DNA from 3 places in the Streptomyces sp. NPDC051136 genome. Region 2 is predicted to be linked to each of the others. Evidence: riboswitches for the same ligand, from Rfam matches in the RefSeq annotation. Region 2 holds a riboswitch; each other region holds the start of a gene.
What was found. A riboswitch is a leader RNA that binds a small molecule or an ion and turns the genes downstream of it on or off. The one in region 2 is predicted to bind thiamine pyrophosphate.

Region 1: linked by a shared signal. The riboswitch ahead of thiC (phosphomethylpyrimidine synthase ThiC) and the one ahead of thiO (glycine oxidase ThiO) in region 2 are both predicted to bind thiamine pyrophosphate.
Region 3: linked by a shared signal. The riboswitch ahead of ACIBCJ_RS29215 (thiamine ABC transporter substrate-binding protein) and the one ahead of thiO (glycine oxidase ThiO) in region 2 are both predicted to bind thiamine pyrophosphate.

Annotation. Positions count from the first base shown of each region.
Region 1 covers NZ_JBITFE010000003.1:540,186-544,167, forward strand. Annotated here, with positions in the region: gene ACIBCJ_RS11690 (YibE/F family protein) at 1-1,415, opposite strand, end outside; TPP riboswitch at 1,487-1,676, shown strand; gene thiC (phosphomethylpyrimidine synthase ThiC) at 1,669-3,483, shown strand; gene ACIBCJ_RS11700 (VWA domain-containing protein) at 3,561-3,982, shown strand, end outside.
Region 2 covers NZ_JBITFE010000005.1:231,785-235,766, forward strand. Annotated here, with positions in the region: gene ACIBCJ_RS16315 (thiazole synthase) at 1-576, opposite strand, end outside; gene thiS (sulfur carrier protein ThiS) at 579-779, opposite strand; gene thiO (glycine oxidase ThiO) at 785-2,011, opposite strand; TPP riboswitch at 2,009-2,120, opposite strand; gene ACIBCJ_RS16330 (hypothetical protein) at 2,173-2,523, shown strand; gene ACIBCJ_RS16335 (FAD-dependent oxidoreductase) at 2,555-3,832, shown strand; gene ACIBCJ_RS16340 (Rv2175c family DNA-binding protein) at 3,895-3,982, shown strand, end outside.
Region 3 covers NZ_JBITFE010000011.1:106,995-110,976, reverse strand. Annotated here, with positions in the region: gene ACIBCJ_RS29225 (hypothetical protein) at 487-828, shown strand; gene rlmN (23S rRNA (adenine(2503)-C(2))-methyltransferase RlmN) at 998-2,104, shown strand; TPP riboswitch at 2,143-2,248, shown strand; gene ACIBCJ_RS29215 (thiamine ABC transporter substrate-binding protein) at 2,327-3,415, shown strand; gene ACIBCJ_RS29210 (iron ABC transporter permease) at 3,531-3,982, shown strand, end outside.

The sequences.
Region 1 (3,982 bases), on a different contig from region 2:
GACGCCACCAGGCCGATCGAGCCGACCAGCGTCCGCACGATCTCCTCGGCGACCAGCTCGCTGTTGGCGACGGTCCCCACCCCGCTCTGCGCGATCGAGAACAGCAGCAGCAGGGGCAGCGCGGCGCCCGCGTAGGCGAGGACGAGCGTGTTCACCACCGAGGCGATGTGGTCGCGGCCGATGCGGATGCCCGCGCGGTACAGACCGCGCCAGCCCATGGCCGGGTTGGCTTCGTGCAGCTCCCAGACCGCGGACGTCTGGGTGACCGTCACGTCGTCGAGGACGCCGAGCGATCCGATGATGACCCCGGCCAGCAGCAGGCCGCTCATGTCGATCGACGGGTACAGGCCGTGGATGAGGCCGGTGTTGTCGTCCGTGTTGCCGGTGAGCGCGGCCCAGCCGATGAACAGGGAGCCGAGCACGCCGATCAGCAACAGCGAGATCAGGGTGCCCAGCACCGCCACCGACGTGCGGGCCGACAGCCCGTGGCACAGGTACAGCGCGATCAGCATGATCGCGCTGGAGCCGATCACCGCCACGACCAAGGGGTTCGAGCCTTGGAGGACGGCGGGCAGGATGAAGAAGTTCAGCAGGAGGAAGCTGATGGCCAGCGACACGAGCGCCATGAGGCCGCGCATCCGTCCGACGGCCACGACGGCGAGCGCGAAGATGCCGGCGAGCAGCGCCAGGGGGAGGCGGCGGTTGACGTCCGTCACCGAGTACTGAAGATCCTTGGGCGCGGAGGGCTCGTAGGCGACCACCACCTCCTGGCCCTCGTGCAACTGCCGTGTCTGGTCAGGCTGCACGATCTCCTCGAACGTACGGCCCTTGTCGTCGCCGGTGTCGACACGGACGGTCGCCCGTTTGCACTCGCCCTTCGCCTGCTGCACCGCCGAGGAACCCTCGGCGGTGGACGTGTCGCCGGTCGGGGTGCCGCCCGAAGCGTTGGCGGACTGGCAGCTCAGTGCGACCACCTTGGTGACGGTGGCCTGCTGCGTCTGCCGGTCGAAACCGACCCCCGTGCGCTCGTGCGGCGGTGCGCCGCCCGGCCACAGCACCGCGAGCCCGACCAGTACGGCGGCGGCGAAGGGGATCAGGATCGCGGCGATGACCTTGCGCAGGTGCCGCGAGACGGGCGCCGCGGGTCCATGACTGTGCGCGTGCGAGTGCCCGTGCCCACCGCCCGCGCCGTGTCCACCGCCCGCGCCAAGTCCACCAGCACCGTGGCCGCTGTCCTCGGCCTCGTGCCCATGCACCTGCCCGTGCCCGTGCCCCTGACCGGCGACCTGTCTGCCGTCGTTCGCACCGTGGGTGACGACGGGGACGGGCCCGGTTGCCTGGCCGTCGCCCTCTGCGGCGTTCGGTCCGCGGCGGGGCCGGCGCGGCGGAAAGGGGGGTCGCTGCGGTGTGGTCACCGCCCGATCATCGCAAGAACGAGGGGGGCCCTCTGTTCACCGCGCCCGAATGGGCGCTAGCGTGGGGGCACCTTTGTACACGCGGGAGCTCGGAGCACCGGGCTGAGAGGGCGCTGACCTCCGTCCCAGCGATGTTTCACGGGAAACGTCACCGAAGCCGGGTGACGTATCCCACGAAGCGTCGACAGACGGAAGCCGCTGCGTCGACCGCCGAACCTGTTACCGGGTAATGCCGGCGTAGGGAGTAGGTCTCATGACCATCAAGGACGCACGCACGCCTGCCTCCGCACAGAGCTCCACGCAGAACTCCGTCCAGAAGGACGCCGTGGAGACCACGGAGGCCGGGAAGTCCATCGGCTGGCACAAGGCGTATGTCGAGGGTTCGCGCCCCGACCTGCGGGTGCCGGTCCGTCAGGTGCACCTCACCAACGGGCAGTCGGTCACGCTGTACGACACCTCGGGCCCGTACACCGATCCACTCGTCGACACCGATGTCCGCAGGGGACTGGCGCCGCTGCGGGAGAACTGGATCATCGCCCGCGGCGACACCGAGGAGTACGCGGGCCGTCCCGTACGTCCCGAGGACGACGGGATCAAGCACACGTCGCCGCGCGGCGGCCTGCGCAACCTCGACGCCGTCTTCCCGGGCCGCCCGCGTCAGCCGCGCCGGGGCCGGGACGGCAACGCCGTGACGCAGCTCGCGTACGCACGACGGGGCGAGATCACCCCGGAGATGGAGTACGTGGCCGTCCGGGAGAACGTGTCGCCGGAAGTGGTCCGCGAGGAGATCGCCGCGGGACGCGCCGTACTGCCCGCCAACGTCAACCACCCCGAGATCGAGCCGATGATCATCGGCAAGCGGTTCCTGGTGAAGGTGAACGCCAACATCGGCAACTCGGCGGTCACCTCCTCCATCGAGGAGGAGGTCGACAAGATGACCTGGGCGACCCGGTGGGGCGCCGACACGGTCATGGACCTCTCCACCGGCCGCAACATCCACACCACCCGAGAGTGGGTCCTGCGCAACTCCCCCGTCCCCATCGGGACCGTGCCGCTCTACCAGGCCCTGGAGAAGGTCGACGGCCGCGCCGAGGAGCTGACCTGGGAGATCTACAAGGACACCGTGATCGAACAGGCCGAGCAGGGCGTGGACTACATGACGGTCCACGCGGGCGTGCGCCTGCCGTACGTACCCCTGACCGCGAACCGCAAGACCGGCATCGTCTCGCGCGGCGGGTCGATCATGGCGGCGTGGTGCCTGGCGCACCACAAGGAGTCCTTCCTGTACGAGAACTTCGAGGAACTCTGCGAGATCCTCGCCGCGTACGACGTCACGTACTCCCTCGGCGACGGCCTGCGTCCGGGGTCGATCGCGGACGCCAACGACGAAGCGCAGTTCGCCGAGTTGCGCACCCTCGGGGAACTCAACCGGATCGCCAAGCGTTGCAACGTACAGACCATGATCGAGGGCCCGGGACATGTCCCGATGCACAAGATCAAGGAGAACATCGACCTTCAGCAGGAGATCTGCGATGAAGCTCCGTTCTATACGCTCGGCCCGCTGACGACGGACGTCGCGCCGGCGTACGACCACATCACCTCCGGCATCGGTGCCGCGATGATCGCCTGGTGGGGCACGGCCATGCTCTGCTACGTCACGCCCAAGGAACATCTGGGCCTGCCCAACCGTGACGACGTCAAGACCGGCGTCATCACCTACAAGATCGCCGCCCATGCCGCCGACCTCGCCAAGGGTCACCCAGGTGCACAGGAGTGGGACGACGCGCTGTCCGACGCCCGGTTCGAGTTCCGGTGGGAGGACCAGTTCAACCTGGCCCTCGACCCGGACACGGCACGGGAGTTCCACGACGAGACGCTGCCGGCCGAGCCCGCGAAGACGGCCCATTTCTGCTCGATGTGCGGGCCCAAGTTCTGCTCGATGAAGATCTCGCAGGACATTCGCCGGGAGCACGGGAGCAGCCGGGGCGAGATCGAGGAGGGCATGGAACAGAAGTCGAAGGAGTTCGCGGCCGCGGGCAACCGCGTGTACCTGCCGATCGCGGACTGATACCCGGGCGCGGAGAGGGGGCAGACGGCAGGGTCGGCCCTCTCCCCGTCGAGGGTCCCGCTCGGCAGACTGGACGCATGACAGCCACCTCACTGAGCAAGGGTGCCAACGTCGCCGTCGACTCCCCCGCGGTGCGCGTCGCACTGGTGTGGTCCGCCGGGGCGGGTGTTCCCGAGGTCGACGCCTCCGCGTTGCTGCTCACCTCGGCCGGACGGGTGCGGGACGACGGGGACTTCGTCTTCTACAACCAGCCCCGTCACACGTCCGGCTCCGTGCGGCACCTGGGCAGGTACGGCGGCCCCGGCGCGGATGCGGGGACCACGGGCGACGCCGTCGAGGTGAACCTGCGCGCGGTGGAGAGGGCCGTCGAGCGCATCGTCGTGTGCGCCTCGGCGGACGGCGGGACGTTCGGCCGGGTTCCCGGGCTGTCGCTGCGACTGCTGGACGCCGGGACGGGCACCGAGCTGGCCCGGTTCGACATCACCGCCGGGCCGGAGAC
Region 2 (3,982 bases):
GTCCGACGCCGTACCGGCTCCCGCGTCGAGAATCACCGGTACGCGCGCGTGCTCCACGATCAGCTGGAAGTTGTGCGGGTTGCGGATGCCGAGCCCGGACCCGATCGGCGAGCCCAGCGGCATGATCGCCGCGCACCCGGCGTCCTCCAGCTTCCGCGCGAGCACCGGGTCGTCGTTGGTGTACGGCAGCACCGTGAACCCGTCGTCGACCAGCGTCTCCGCCGCGTCCAGCAGCTCGACCGGGTCCGGCAGCAGGGTGCGCTCGTCGGCGATGACCTCCAGCTTGACCAGGTCCGTGCCCAGCGCCTCGCGCGCCAGCCGCGCGGTCAGGACGGCCTCCCCGGCGGTGAAGCAGCCGGCCGTGTTGGGCAGGACGCGGATGCCGAGCCGGTCGAGGACGGACAGCACCGACCCGTGCACCGAGGCGTTCACCCGCCGCATCGCGACGGTCGTCAGCTCCGTACCGGAGGCCACCAGGGCGCGCTCCAGCACGTCGAGGCTGGGCGCCCCGCCCGTGCCCATGATCAGGCGGGAGCCGTACGTCGTACCGCCGAGGACGAAGGGATCGTCGGCCATGGTCAGCCTCCTTGCACAGCGGTGAGGACCTCGACGCGGTCGCCGTCGGCCAGGGCGGTGGCGGACCACTGCGCGCGCGGGACGACGGTCTCGTTCAGGGCGGCGGCCACGCCGGACGGTGCCGCGGTGAGGGTGCCCACCAGCGCGTCCAGGGCCGTGCCGGGAGCCACCTCGCGGGGCTCGCCGTTGACGGAGATGGTCACGGGAGTCATACGGTCTGCTCCGTCCGTTCCGAGGGGGTCGAAGGCCGGGGTAGGGCGGGGTCGGTGCTGAAGCGCCGCGGGGTGAAGGCGCGGGCCTCCTCGGGCAGCTCCCCGGTGGTCAGGACATCCGCCATGACGTCGCCGGTGACCGGGGTGAGCAGGACGCCGTTGCGGTAGTGCCCGGTGGCCAGCGACAGGCCGTCCAGAGCGGTCGGGCCGAGCAGCGGGGCGTTGTCCGGGGAGCCCGGGCGCAGGCCCGCGCGGGTCTCCGTCAGGGGCAGCTCCGTGATGCCGGGAACCAGCTCGTGGGCGTCGCGCAGCAGCTCGTAGACGCCGCCCGCGGTGACCGTCGTGTCCCAGCCCAGCTCCTCGCTGGTGGCGCCGACGACCAGCTCACCGCTCTCGCGGGGCACCAGATAGACGGAGTTGCCGCGCACCACGGCGCGCACCGTCCGGTGCAGCAGCGGCCGCGCCCTGGACATCGTCAGCCGCAGCACCTGGCCCTTCACCGGCCGCACCGGCGGCAGCACGGCCTCCGGCACGCCCGTCAGCCGCCCGCTCAGACTGCCCCCGGCCAGCACCACCTGTCCGGCCTCCAGCGCGGTGCCGTCGGAGGTGACGACACCGGTGGCGCGGTCCCCGCGCCCGACGGTGAGCCGCTCCGCCCACGTCCGCTGGAAGACCACGCCCGCGTGCTCGCAGGCTGCCAGCAGTGCGCCGGCCAGGCGCCGGGGGTCGATCTGGTGGTCGCCGTCCACCCGCAGCCCCCCGCGCACGCCCGGCGCGAGCATCGGCTCAAGACGTCGGCACTCGCGCCCCGACAGCCACTCCGACTCCAGGCCGGAGCGCTGCTGGAGCGCGTGCAGTTCGCGCAGGTGGGCGCGGTCGTCGGCGTCCAGCGCGACGGCGAGCGTGCCGCAGCGGCGGTACCCGAGGTCGTGACCCGTGAGGTCGGCCAGCTCGGCCGCGAACGCGGGGTACCGGCGGGCCGAGGCGAGGTTCAGGGCGAGCAGCGTCCCCTCGCCGTAGTGCAGCTCCGTGACGGCGGCCAGCATCCCGGCCGCCACCTGGGCCGCCCCGCCGCCCGGCTCGGGGTCGACGAGGCCCGTGGCCAGCCCGCGCTGCGCGGCCCGCCAGGCCGTGACCAGCCCGACGACCCCGCCGCCGACGACCAGGACGTCGGGCGCACGAGACGTACCAGGAGGACGAGATGCGTTCGGTGGAGACGACATGGGCGTCCAGCCCCTCCCTTCGCCGGCATGACCCGGATCAGGTTCGTACGGTCGGAGGCCGCCAGCCTCCCTCTCAGCCCGGTGCGTCCGGGCTCCCGCGAGTGCTTTACGTTGGCCACCCTAGCCCGCAGGGCATCGCACTCGTAAGGGAGCCCGTGTCCATGACCCGTTCGCTCGACGGTCTCGTCCTCGCGCCGGTCGCCGACCAGGCGCCCGGCCAGGTGGGCACCCGCACCCGGTTCACCTACCACGAGCAGGACGGCGCCGTGTGGGCCGAGTACGCCGGCGGTGACGTCGTGCGCGGCCGTCTGGTGGGCACCAGGGAGGGCGACCGCCTCGACTTCCGGTACGTGCAGCTGAAGACCGACGGCAGCACCTCGTCGGGCCACTGCGCCTCGACCGTCGTGGAGCTGCCGGACGGACGCGTGCGCCTGGAGGAGACCTGGGAGTGGGAGTCGCAGGCGGGCAGCGGCACGAGCGTCGTGGAGCAGATCACCGCGCAGGGGCACTGACCGGCGTTTCGCGGGTAACTATGGTGATCGGGTGAGCGAGCAGACGAACGAGCGGGGGCGGGAACCGGTGGCGGACGCGGAGCGCCGTGTGGTCGTAGTGGGCGCCGGGATGGCGGGCGTGCAGACCGCGGTCGCCCTGCGGGAGCAGGGCTTCACCGGCCCGGTGATCCTGATCGGCGCGGAGCCCCACCAGCCGTACGACCGTCCCCCGCTGTCCAAGGCCGTCCTGCTCGGCACCGCCGAGGGCTCCGCCTTCGACGTCGACTTCGAGGCGCTCGGCATCACCCTGCGGCTGGGCTGCGAGGCCCTGGGCGTCCGCCCCGGCGACCACGTCCTGGACACCTCCGAGGGCCCCGTCCGCTACGACGCCCTCGTCCTGGCGACCGGCGCCGAACCGGTCCGGCTCCCCGGCACCGAGGACGTGCCCGGCGTCCACCTGCTGCGCACCCTGGACGACGCCGAACGGCTGCGCCCGGTGCTCGCCCGGCAGCACGACGTCGTGGTCGTCGGCGCGGGCTGGATCGGCGCCGAGTTCGCCACCGCGGCGCGCGAGGCGGGCTGCGCGGTGACCGTGGTGGAAGCCGCCGACCGGCCGCTGGCCGACGCGCTGCCCGCCGAGGTCGCCGCGCCGATGACCGACTGGTACGCCGACGCCGGGGCAGAACTGCGCACCCGCGCGCGCGTGGAGCGCGTCGAACCCGGCGGCCCCGGCGAGCCGGCCCGCGTCGTCCTCGACGACGGCACCCGGCTGCCCGCCGGCGCGGTCGTCGTCGGCATCGGGGCCCGCCCGGCCACCGGCTGGCTCGCCGGCTCCGGCATCGCCCTCGGCGCGCACGGCGAGGTCCTGGCCGACGACCGCCTGCGCACCTCCGCGGCGGACGTGCACGCGGTGGGCGACTGCGCGTCCTTCCCCTCCGCCCGCTACGGCGAGCGGCTGCTGGTGCACCACTGGGACAACGCCCTCCAGGGCCCGCGCACGGTCGCCGCCGACATCGTCGGCGCCCCGGGCGGCGAGGCCCCGCCCGCCTACGACCCGGTGCCGTACTTCTGGTCCGAGCAGTTCGGCCGCTTCGTGCAGTACGCCGGTCACCACACGGCCGCCGACACCACGCTGTGGCGCGGCGACCCCGCGAGCCCCGCGTGGACGGTCTGCTGGCTGCGCGCGGGCCGCCTGGTGGCCCTGCTGGCGGTGGGGCGCCCCCGGGACCTGGCACAGGGCAGACGGCTGATCCAGGCGGGCACCACGATGGACCCCGGGCTGCTGGCCGATCCGGCCAGACCGCTGAAGACGGCGGCCGCGACGGCGTAACCGGGCGCGGTCGGGCGCGGCCCGGTTTCCGACTGTCAGTGCCAGGTGGCAGTCTGGGGGGCGTGACCGAGATTGACGCAAAGATCGATGCTCTCGTGCCTGCCTGGCTCACCGTTCCCGACATCGCCGAGAAGCTCGGCGTCGAGGTGA
Region 3 (3,982 bases), on a different contig from region 2:
CCGGAACGGGCCCTCGGAGTCGATCTGCACCACTGGTACAGCCGTGCTTAAGCCTGGAGGACTGGCAGGCAAGAGACCAGAACAAGCCCCCTACCGGCACGTTCAGTGCGGATAGGGGGCCTGTTTCGTGGTGCCGGGCCGTCTTCGGGCCGTCGGACTCGCAGGGCCGTATCACCTCTGCCCAGTGAGGCCGCCTCAACGTCGCCGGGGGAACTTCCAACCGTTCTGGCTCAGCTTGTAGAGCACGAACACTCCGCAGAGCACCCACGCGCCCAAGAAGGCCCACTTGAACCACGGAGGGCCGTCCCAGCGCTCTGCCAGTTGAACCGATGCCGCGAGACAGGAGGTCATTCCTCGCGTGTGCCCGGCTCCATAGGCAGGAATGCCCGGTCCACGGCCTTCCTGTTGCGCTCTTGGCTCGACGGCATCAGGTGCGCGTACATGCCGCGCACCTCGCTGCGGGGCTGAAGAAGCGGAGTCCGTACGGTGTCGCCCTGGCGGCGCCGACAGGCCCAGGCCACTGGACCGGGCCGGCTGCCCGCCAATGCTTCGCCCACGCGGCAACGGCTGTTCCGGGCGCACGGGCCGCATTCTCCGGAGGGGCTGTTCGAGGTCGACGACGACCTGGTGACCGAGGAGTACCTGGGGCTGCACGAAGCGTTCGAGGAGCTGGGAGCTTCCACCAAGCTCGTCTGCGTGTTCTTCACGGCCGACGCCGAGAACGGCGTCCATGCCATTCACTGGGGCGACGCCCATCTAGAGCCCGACCGCACCTTCACATGGCCGTACAAGGAACAGCTCCCGGTCCCTCCAGCGCAGATGGAATGACGGGCCGTGGCGCCGCCACCTGGGTACCTACGACGACGGCTGACCGAGTCCTGGGCCGTCCCTGGGCGGTCCGAGGCCGACCAGCGCTGACAGTCGGCACCCACGGGTGACCACCCCCACCCCGCTCTGGCCTGGGCTCCCGGAGATGATCTGCCACACTGGGAAGGTCATGCCTAAGCCCGGAGAACTCACATTCGTCGCGCCGCGCGGAGCCAAGAAGCCGCCGCGGCACCTTGCCGATCTCACGCCTGCCGAGCGCAAGGAGGCTGTCGCCGCGATCGGTGAGAAGCCGTTCCGTGCGAAGCAGCTCTCGCAGCACTACTTCGCGCGGTACGCGCACGACCCCGAGCAGTGGACCGACATCCCCGCCGGTGCGCGGGAGGGGCTCAGGGAAGCGCTGCTGCCCGAGCTGATGACGGTCGTGCGGCACCTGTCGACCGACCAGGGGACCACCCGTAAGACGCTGTGGAAGCTGTTCGACGGGACGCTGGTCGAGTCCGTCCTCATGCGCTACCCGGACCGGGTGACCATGTGCATCAGCTCTCAGGCCGGCTGCGGCATGAACTGCCCCTTCTGCGCCACCGGCCAGGCCGGCCTGGACCGGAACCTGTCGACCGCCGAGATCGTGCACCAGATCGTGGACGGCATGCGGGCGCTCAGGGACGGCGAGGTCCCGGGAGGCCCCGCGCGGCTCAGCAACATCGTGTTCATGGGCATGGGCGAGCCCCTCGCCAACTACAACCGGGTGGTGGGCGCGATTCGCCGGCTCACCGACCCCGAGCCGGACGGGCTGGGGCTCTCCCAGCGCGGGATCACCGTCTCCACGGTCGGTCTCGTCCCCGCCATCCATCGCTTCACCGGTGAGGGCTTCAAGTGCCGCCTCGCCATCTCCCTGCACGCCCCCGACGACGAGCTGCGCGACACCCTCGTCCCCGTCAACACGCGGTGGAAGGTGCGCGAGGTGCTGGACGCCGGGTTCGAGTACGCGGCGAAGTCCGGGCGCCGGCTGTCCATCGAGTACGCCCTGATCCGCGACATCAACGACCAGGCCTGGCGCGGTGACCGTCTCGGGCGGCTGCTCAAGGGCAGGCCCGTGCACGTGAACCTGATCCCGCTCAACCCCACGCCGGGCTCCAAGTGGACCGCCTCGCGGCCCGAGGACGAGAAGGCGTTCGTGGAAGCGATCGCCGCGCACGGTGTGCCGGTGACCATCCGGGACACCCGTGGGCAGGAGATCGACGGGGCGTGTGGTCAGCTGGCCGCGAGCGAGCGGTAACCTGACCGGCGGAAGTACGTCAGCACAGTCACATCTTCATATTCCGACAGGGGAGCGCCACAGCGCTGAGAGTGCGGCACCGGCCGCAGACCCTCCGAACCTGGCCCAGGTCATTCTGGGTAGGGAGATCGGTCACCACTCGAGCTGTTGCGCCCTGCCCGGGACCCTCGCCAGAGGCCCGGGCGGGGCCGCGTCTTCTCCTGGTCACCCAGGAGGAATTCAGTGAGCATCACCAAGAAGGTCAGTGTCCTGGCCGTCGGACTCGGCATGGTCGGCACGCTGGCCGCCTGCGGATCGTCGTCCGACGACGCCGGCAGCGGCTCCGGCGACTCCAAGACCGTGACCCTGGTCAGCCACGACTCGTGGGCCGCGTCCAAGGACGTCATCGCCGCCTTCGAGAAGAGCTCCGGCTACAAGGTCAAGGTCCTGGAGGACGGCGACGCCGGGCAGGCCGTGAACAAGGCCATCCTGACCAAGGACAACCCGCAGGGCGACGTCTTCTTCGGCGTCGACAACACCCTGCTGTCCCGCGCCCTCGACAACGGCCTGTTCCAGCCGTACGAGGCCAAGGGCCTGGACCAGGTGCCCGCCGACTACCAGGCGGACCGGGAGGAGCACCGGGTCACGCCGATCGACACCGGCGACATCTGCGTCAACTACGACAAGGCCTACTTCGACCGGCACGGCCTGACCCCGCCGAAGTCCTTCGACGACCTGGTCGAGCCCGAGTACAAGAACCTGCTCGTCACCGAGAACGCCGGCACGTCCTCGCCCGGCCTGGGCTTCCTGCTCGGCACCGCCGCCAAGTACGGTGACGACGGGTGGGAGGGCTACTGGAAGAGGCTCAAGGCGAACGGGGTCAAGGTCGTCGACGGCTGGGAGCAGGCGTACAACGAGGAGTTCTCCGGCTCGGCCGGCGGCAAGAAGGCCAAGGGCGACCGGCCCCTCGTCGTCTCCTACGCGTCCTCCCCGCCCGTCGAGGTCGTCTACGCCGACCCGCAGCCGGCCACCGCTCCCACGGGCGTCGCCGACGGCACCTGCTTCCGCCAGATCGAGTACGCCGGCCTGCTCGCCAACGCCGGGAACCCCGAGGGCGGCAAGGCACTCCTCGACTTCCTGCTGAGCAAGGACTTCCAGGAGGACATGCCGCTGAACATGTTCGTCCACCCGGTGCGGGAGGGCGCGCGGCTCCCCGAGGTGTTCACGAAGTACGGGCCGCAGGCGAAGGACCCGCAGACCCTGGACCCGGCGAAGATCGCGGACAACCGTGACCAGTGGGTCAAGTCGTGGACCTCGCTCGTACTGAAGTGAGCCTGAAGCGAGCCACGAAGGGACGCGGGCGGTGAAGCAGGCGGTGAAGCAGGCGGTCAAACGGCCGGTGAGGCCGGCGCGGACCGGGCGCGGCGGCGCGGTGCGGCTCGGGCTCATGGCCGTGCCCGTCGCGTTCTTCGCGGTGTTCTTCGCCTACCCCGTCGCCGCGATCGTCGCCCGCGGCCTCAAAACCGACGGGGCCTGGCGGCTCGGGCGGATCGGGGAGGTGCTCGCGCAGTCCGACGTGCGGCACGTCCTGTGGTTCACCAGCTGGCAGGCGCTCGCGTCCACCGCGCTCACCCTGCTGGTCGCGCTGCCCGGCGCGTACGTCTTCGCCCGCTTCGACTTCCCCGGCAAGCAGCTGCTGCGGGCCGTGGTGACCGTGCCGTTCGTGCTGCCCACGGTCGTGGTCGGCACCGCGTTCCTGGCCCTGGTCGGGCGCGGCGGGCTGCTGGACGAGCTGTGGGGCGTACGCCTGGACACCACGGTGTGGGCGATCCTGCTCGCGCACGTCTTCTTCAACTACGCCGTCGTCGTCCGCACCGTCGGCGGCCTGTGGGCGCAGCT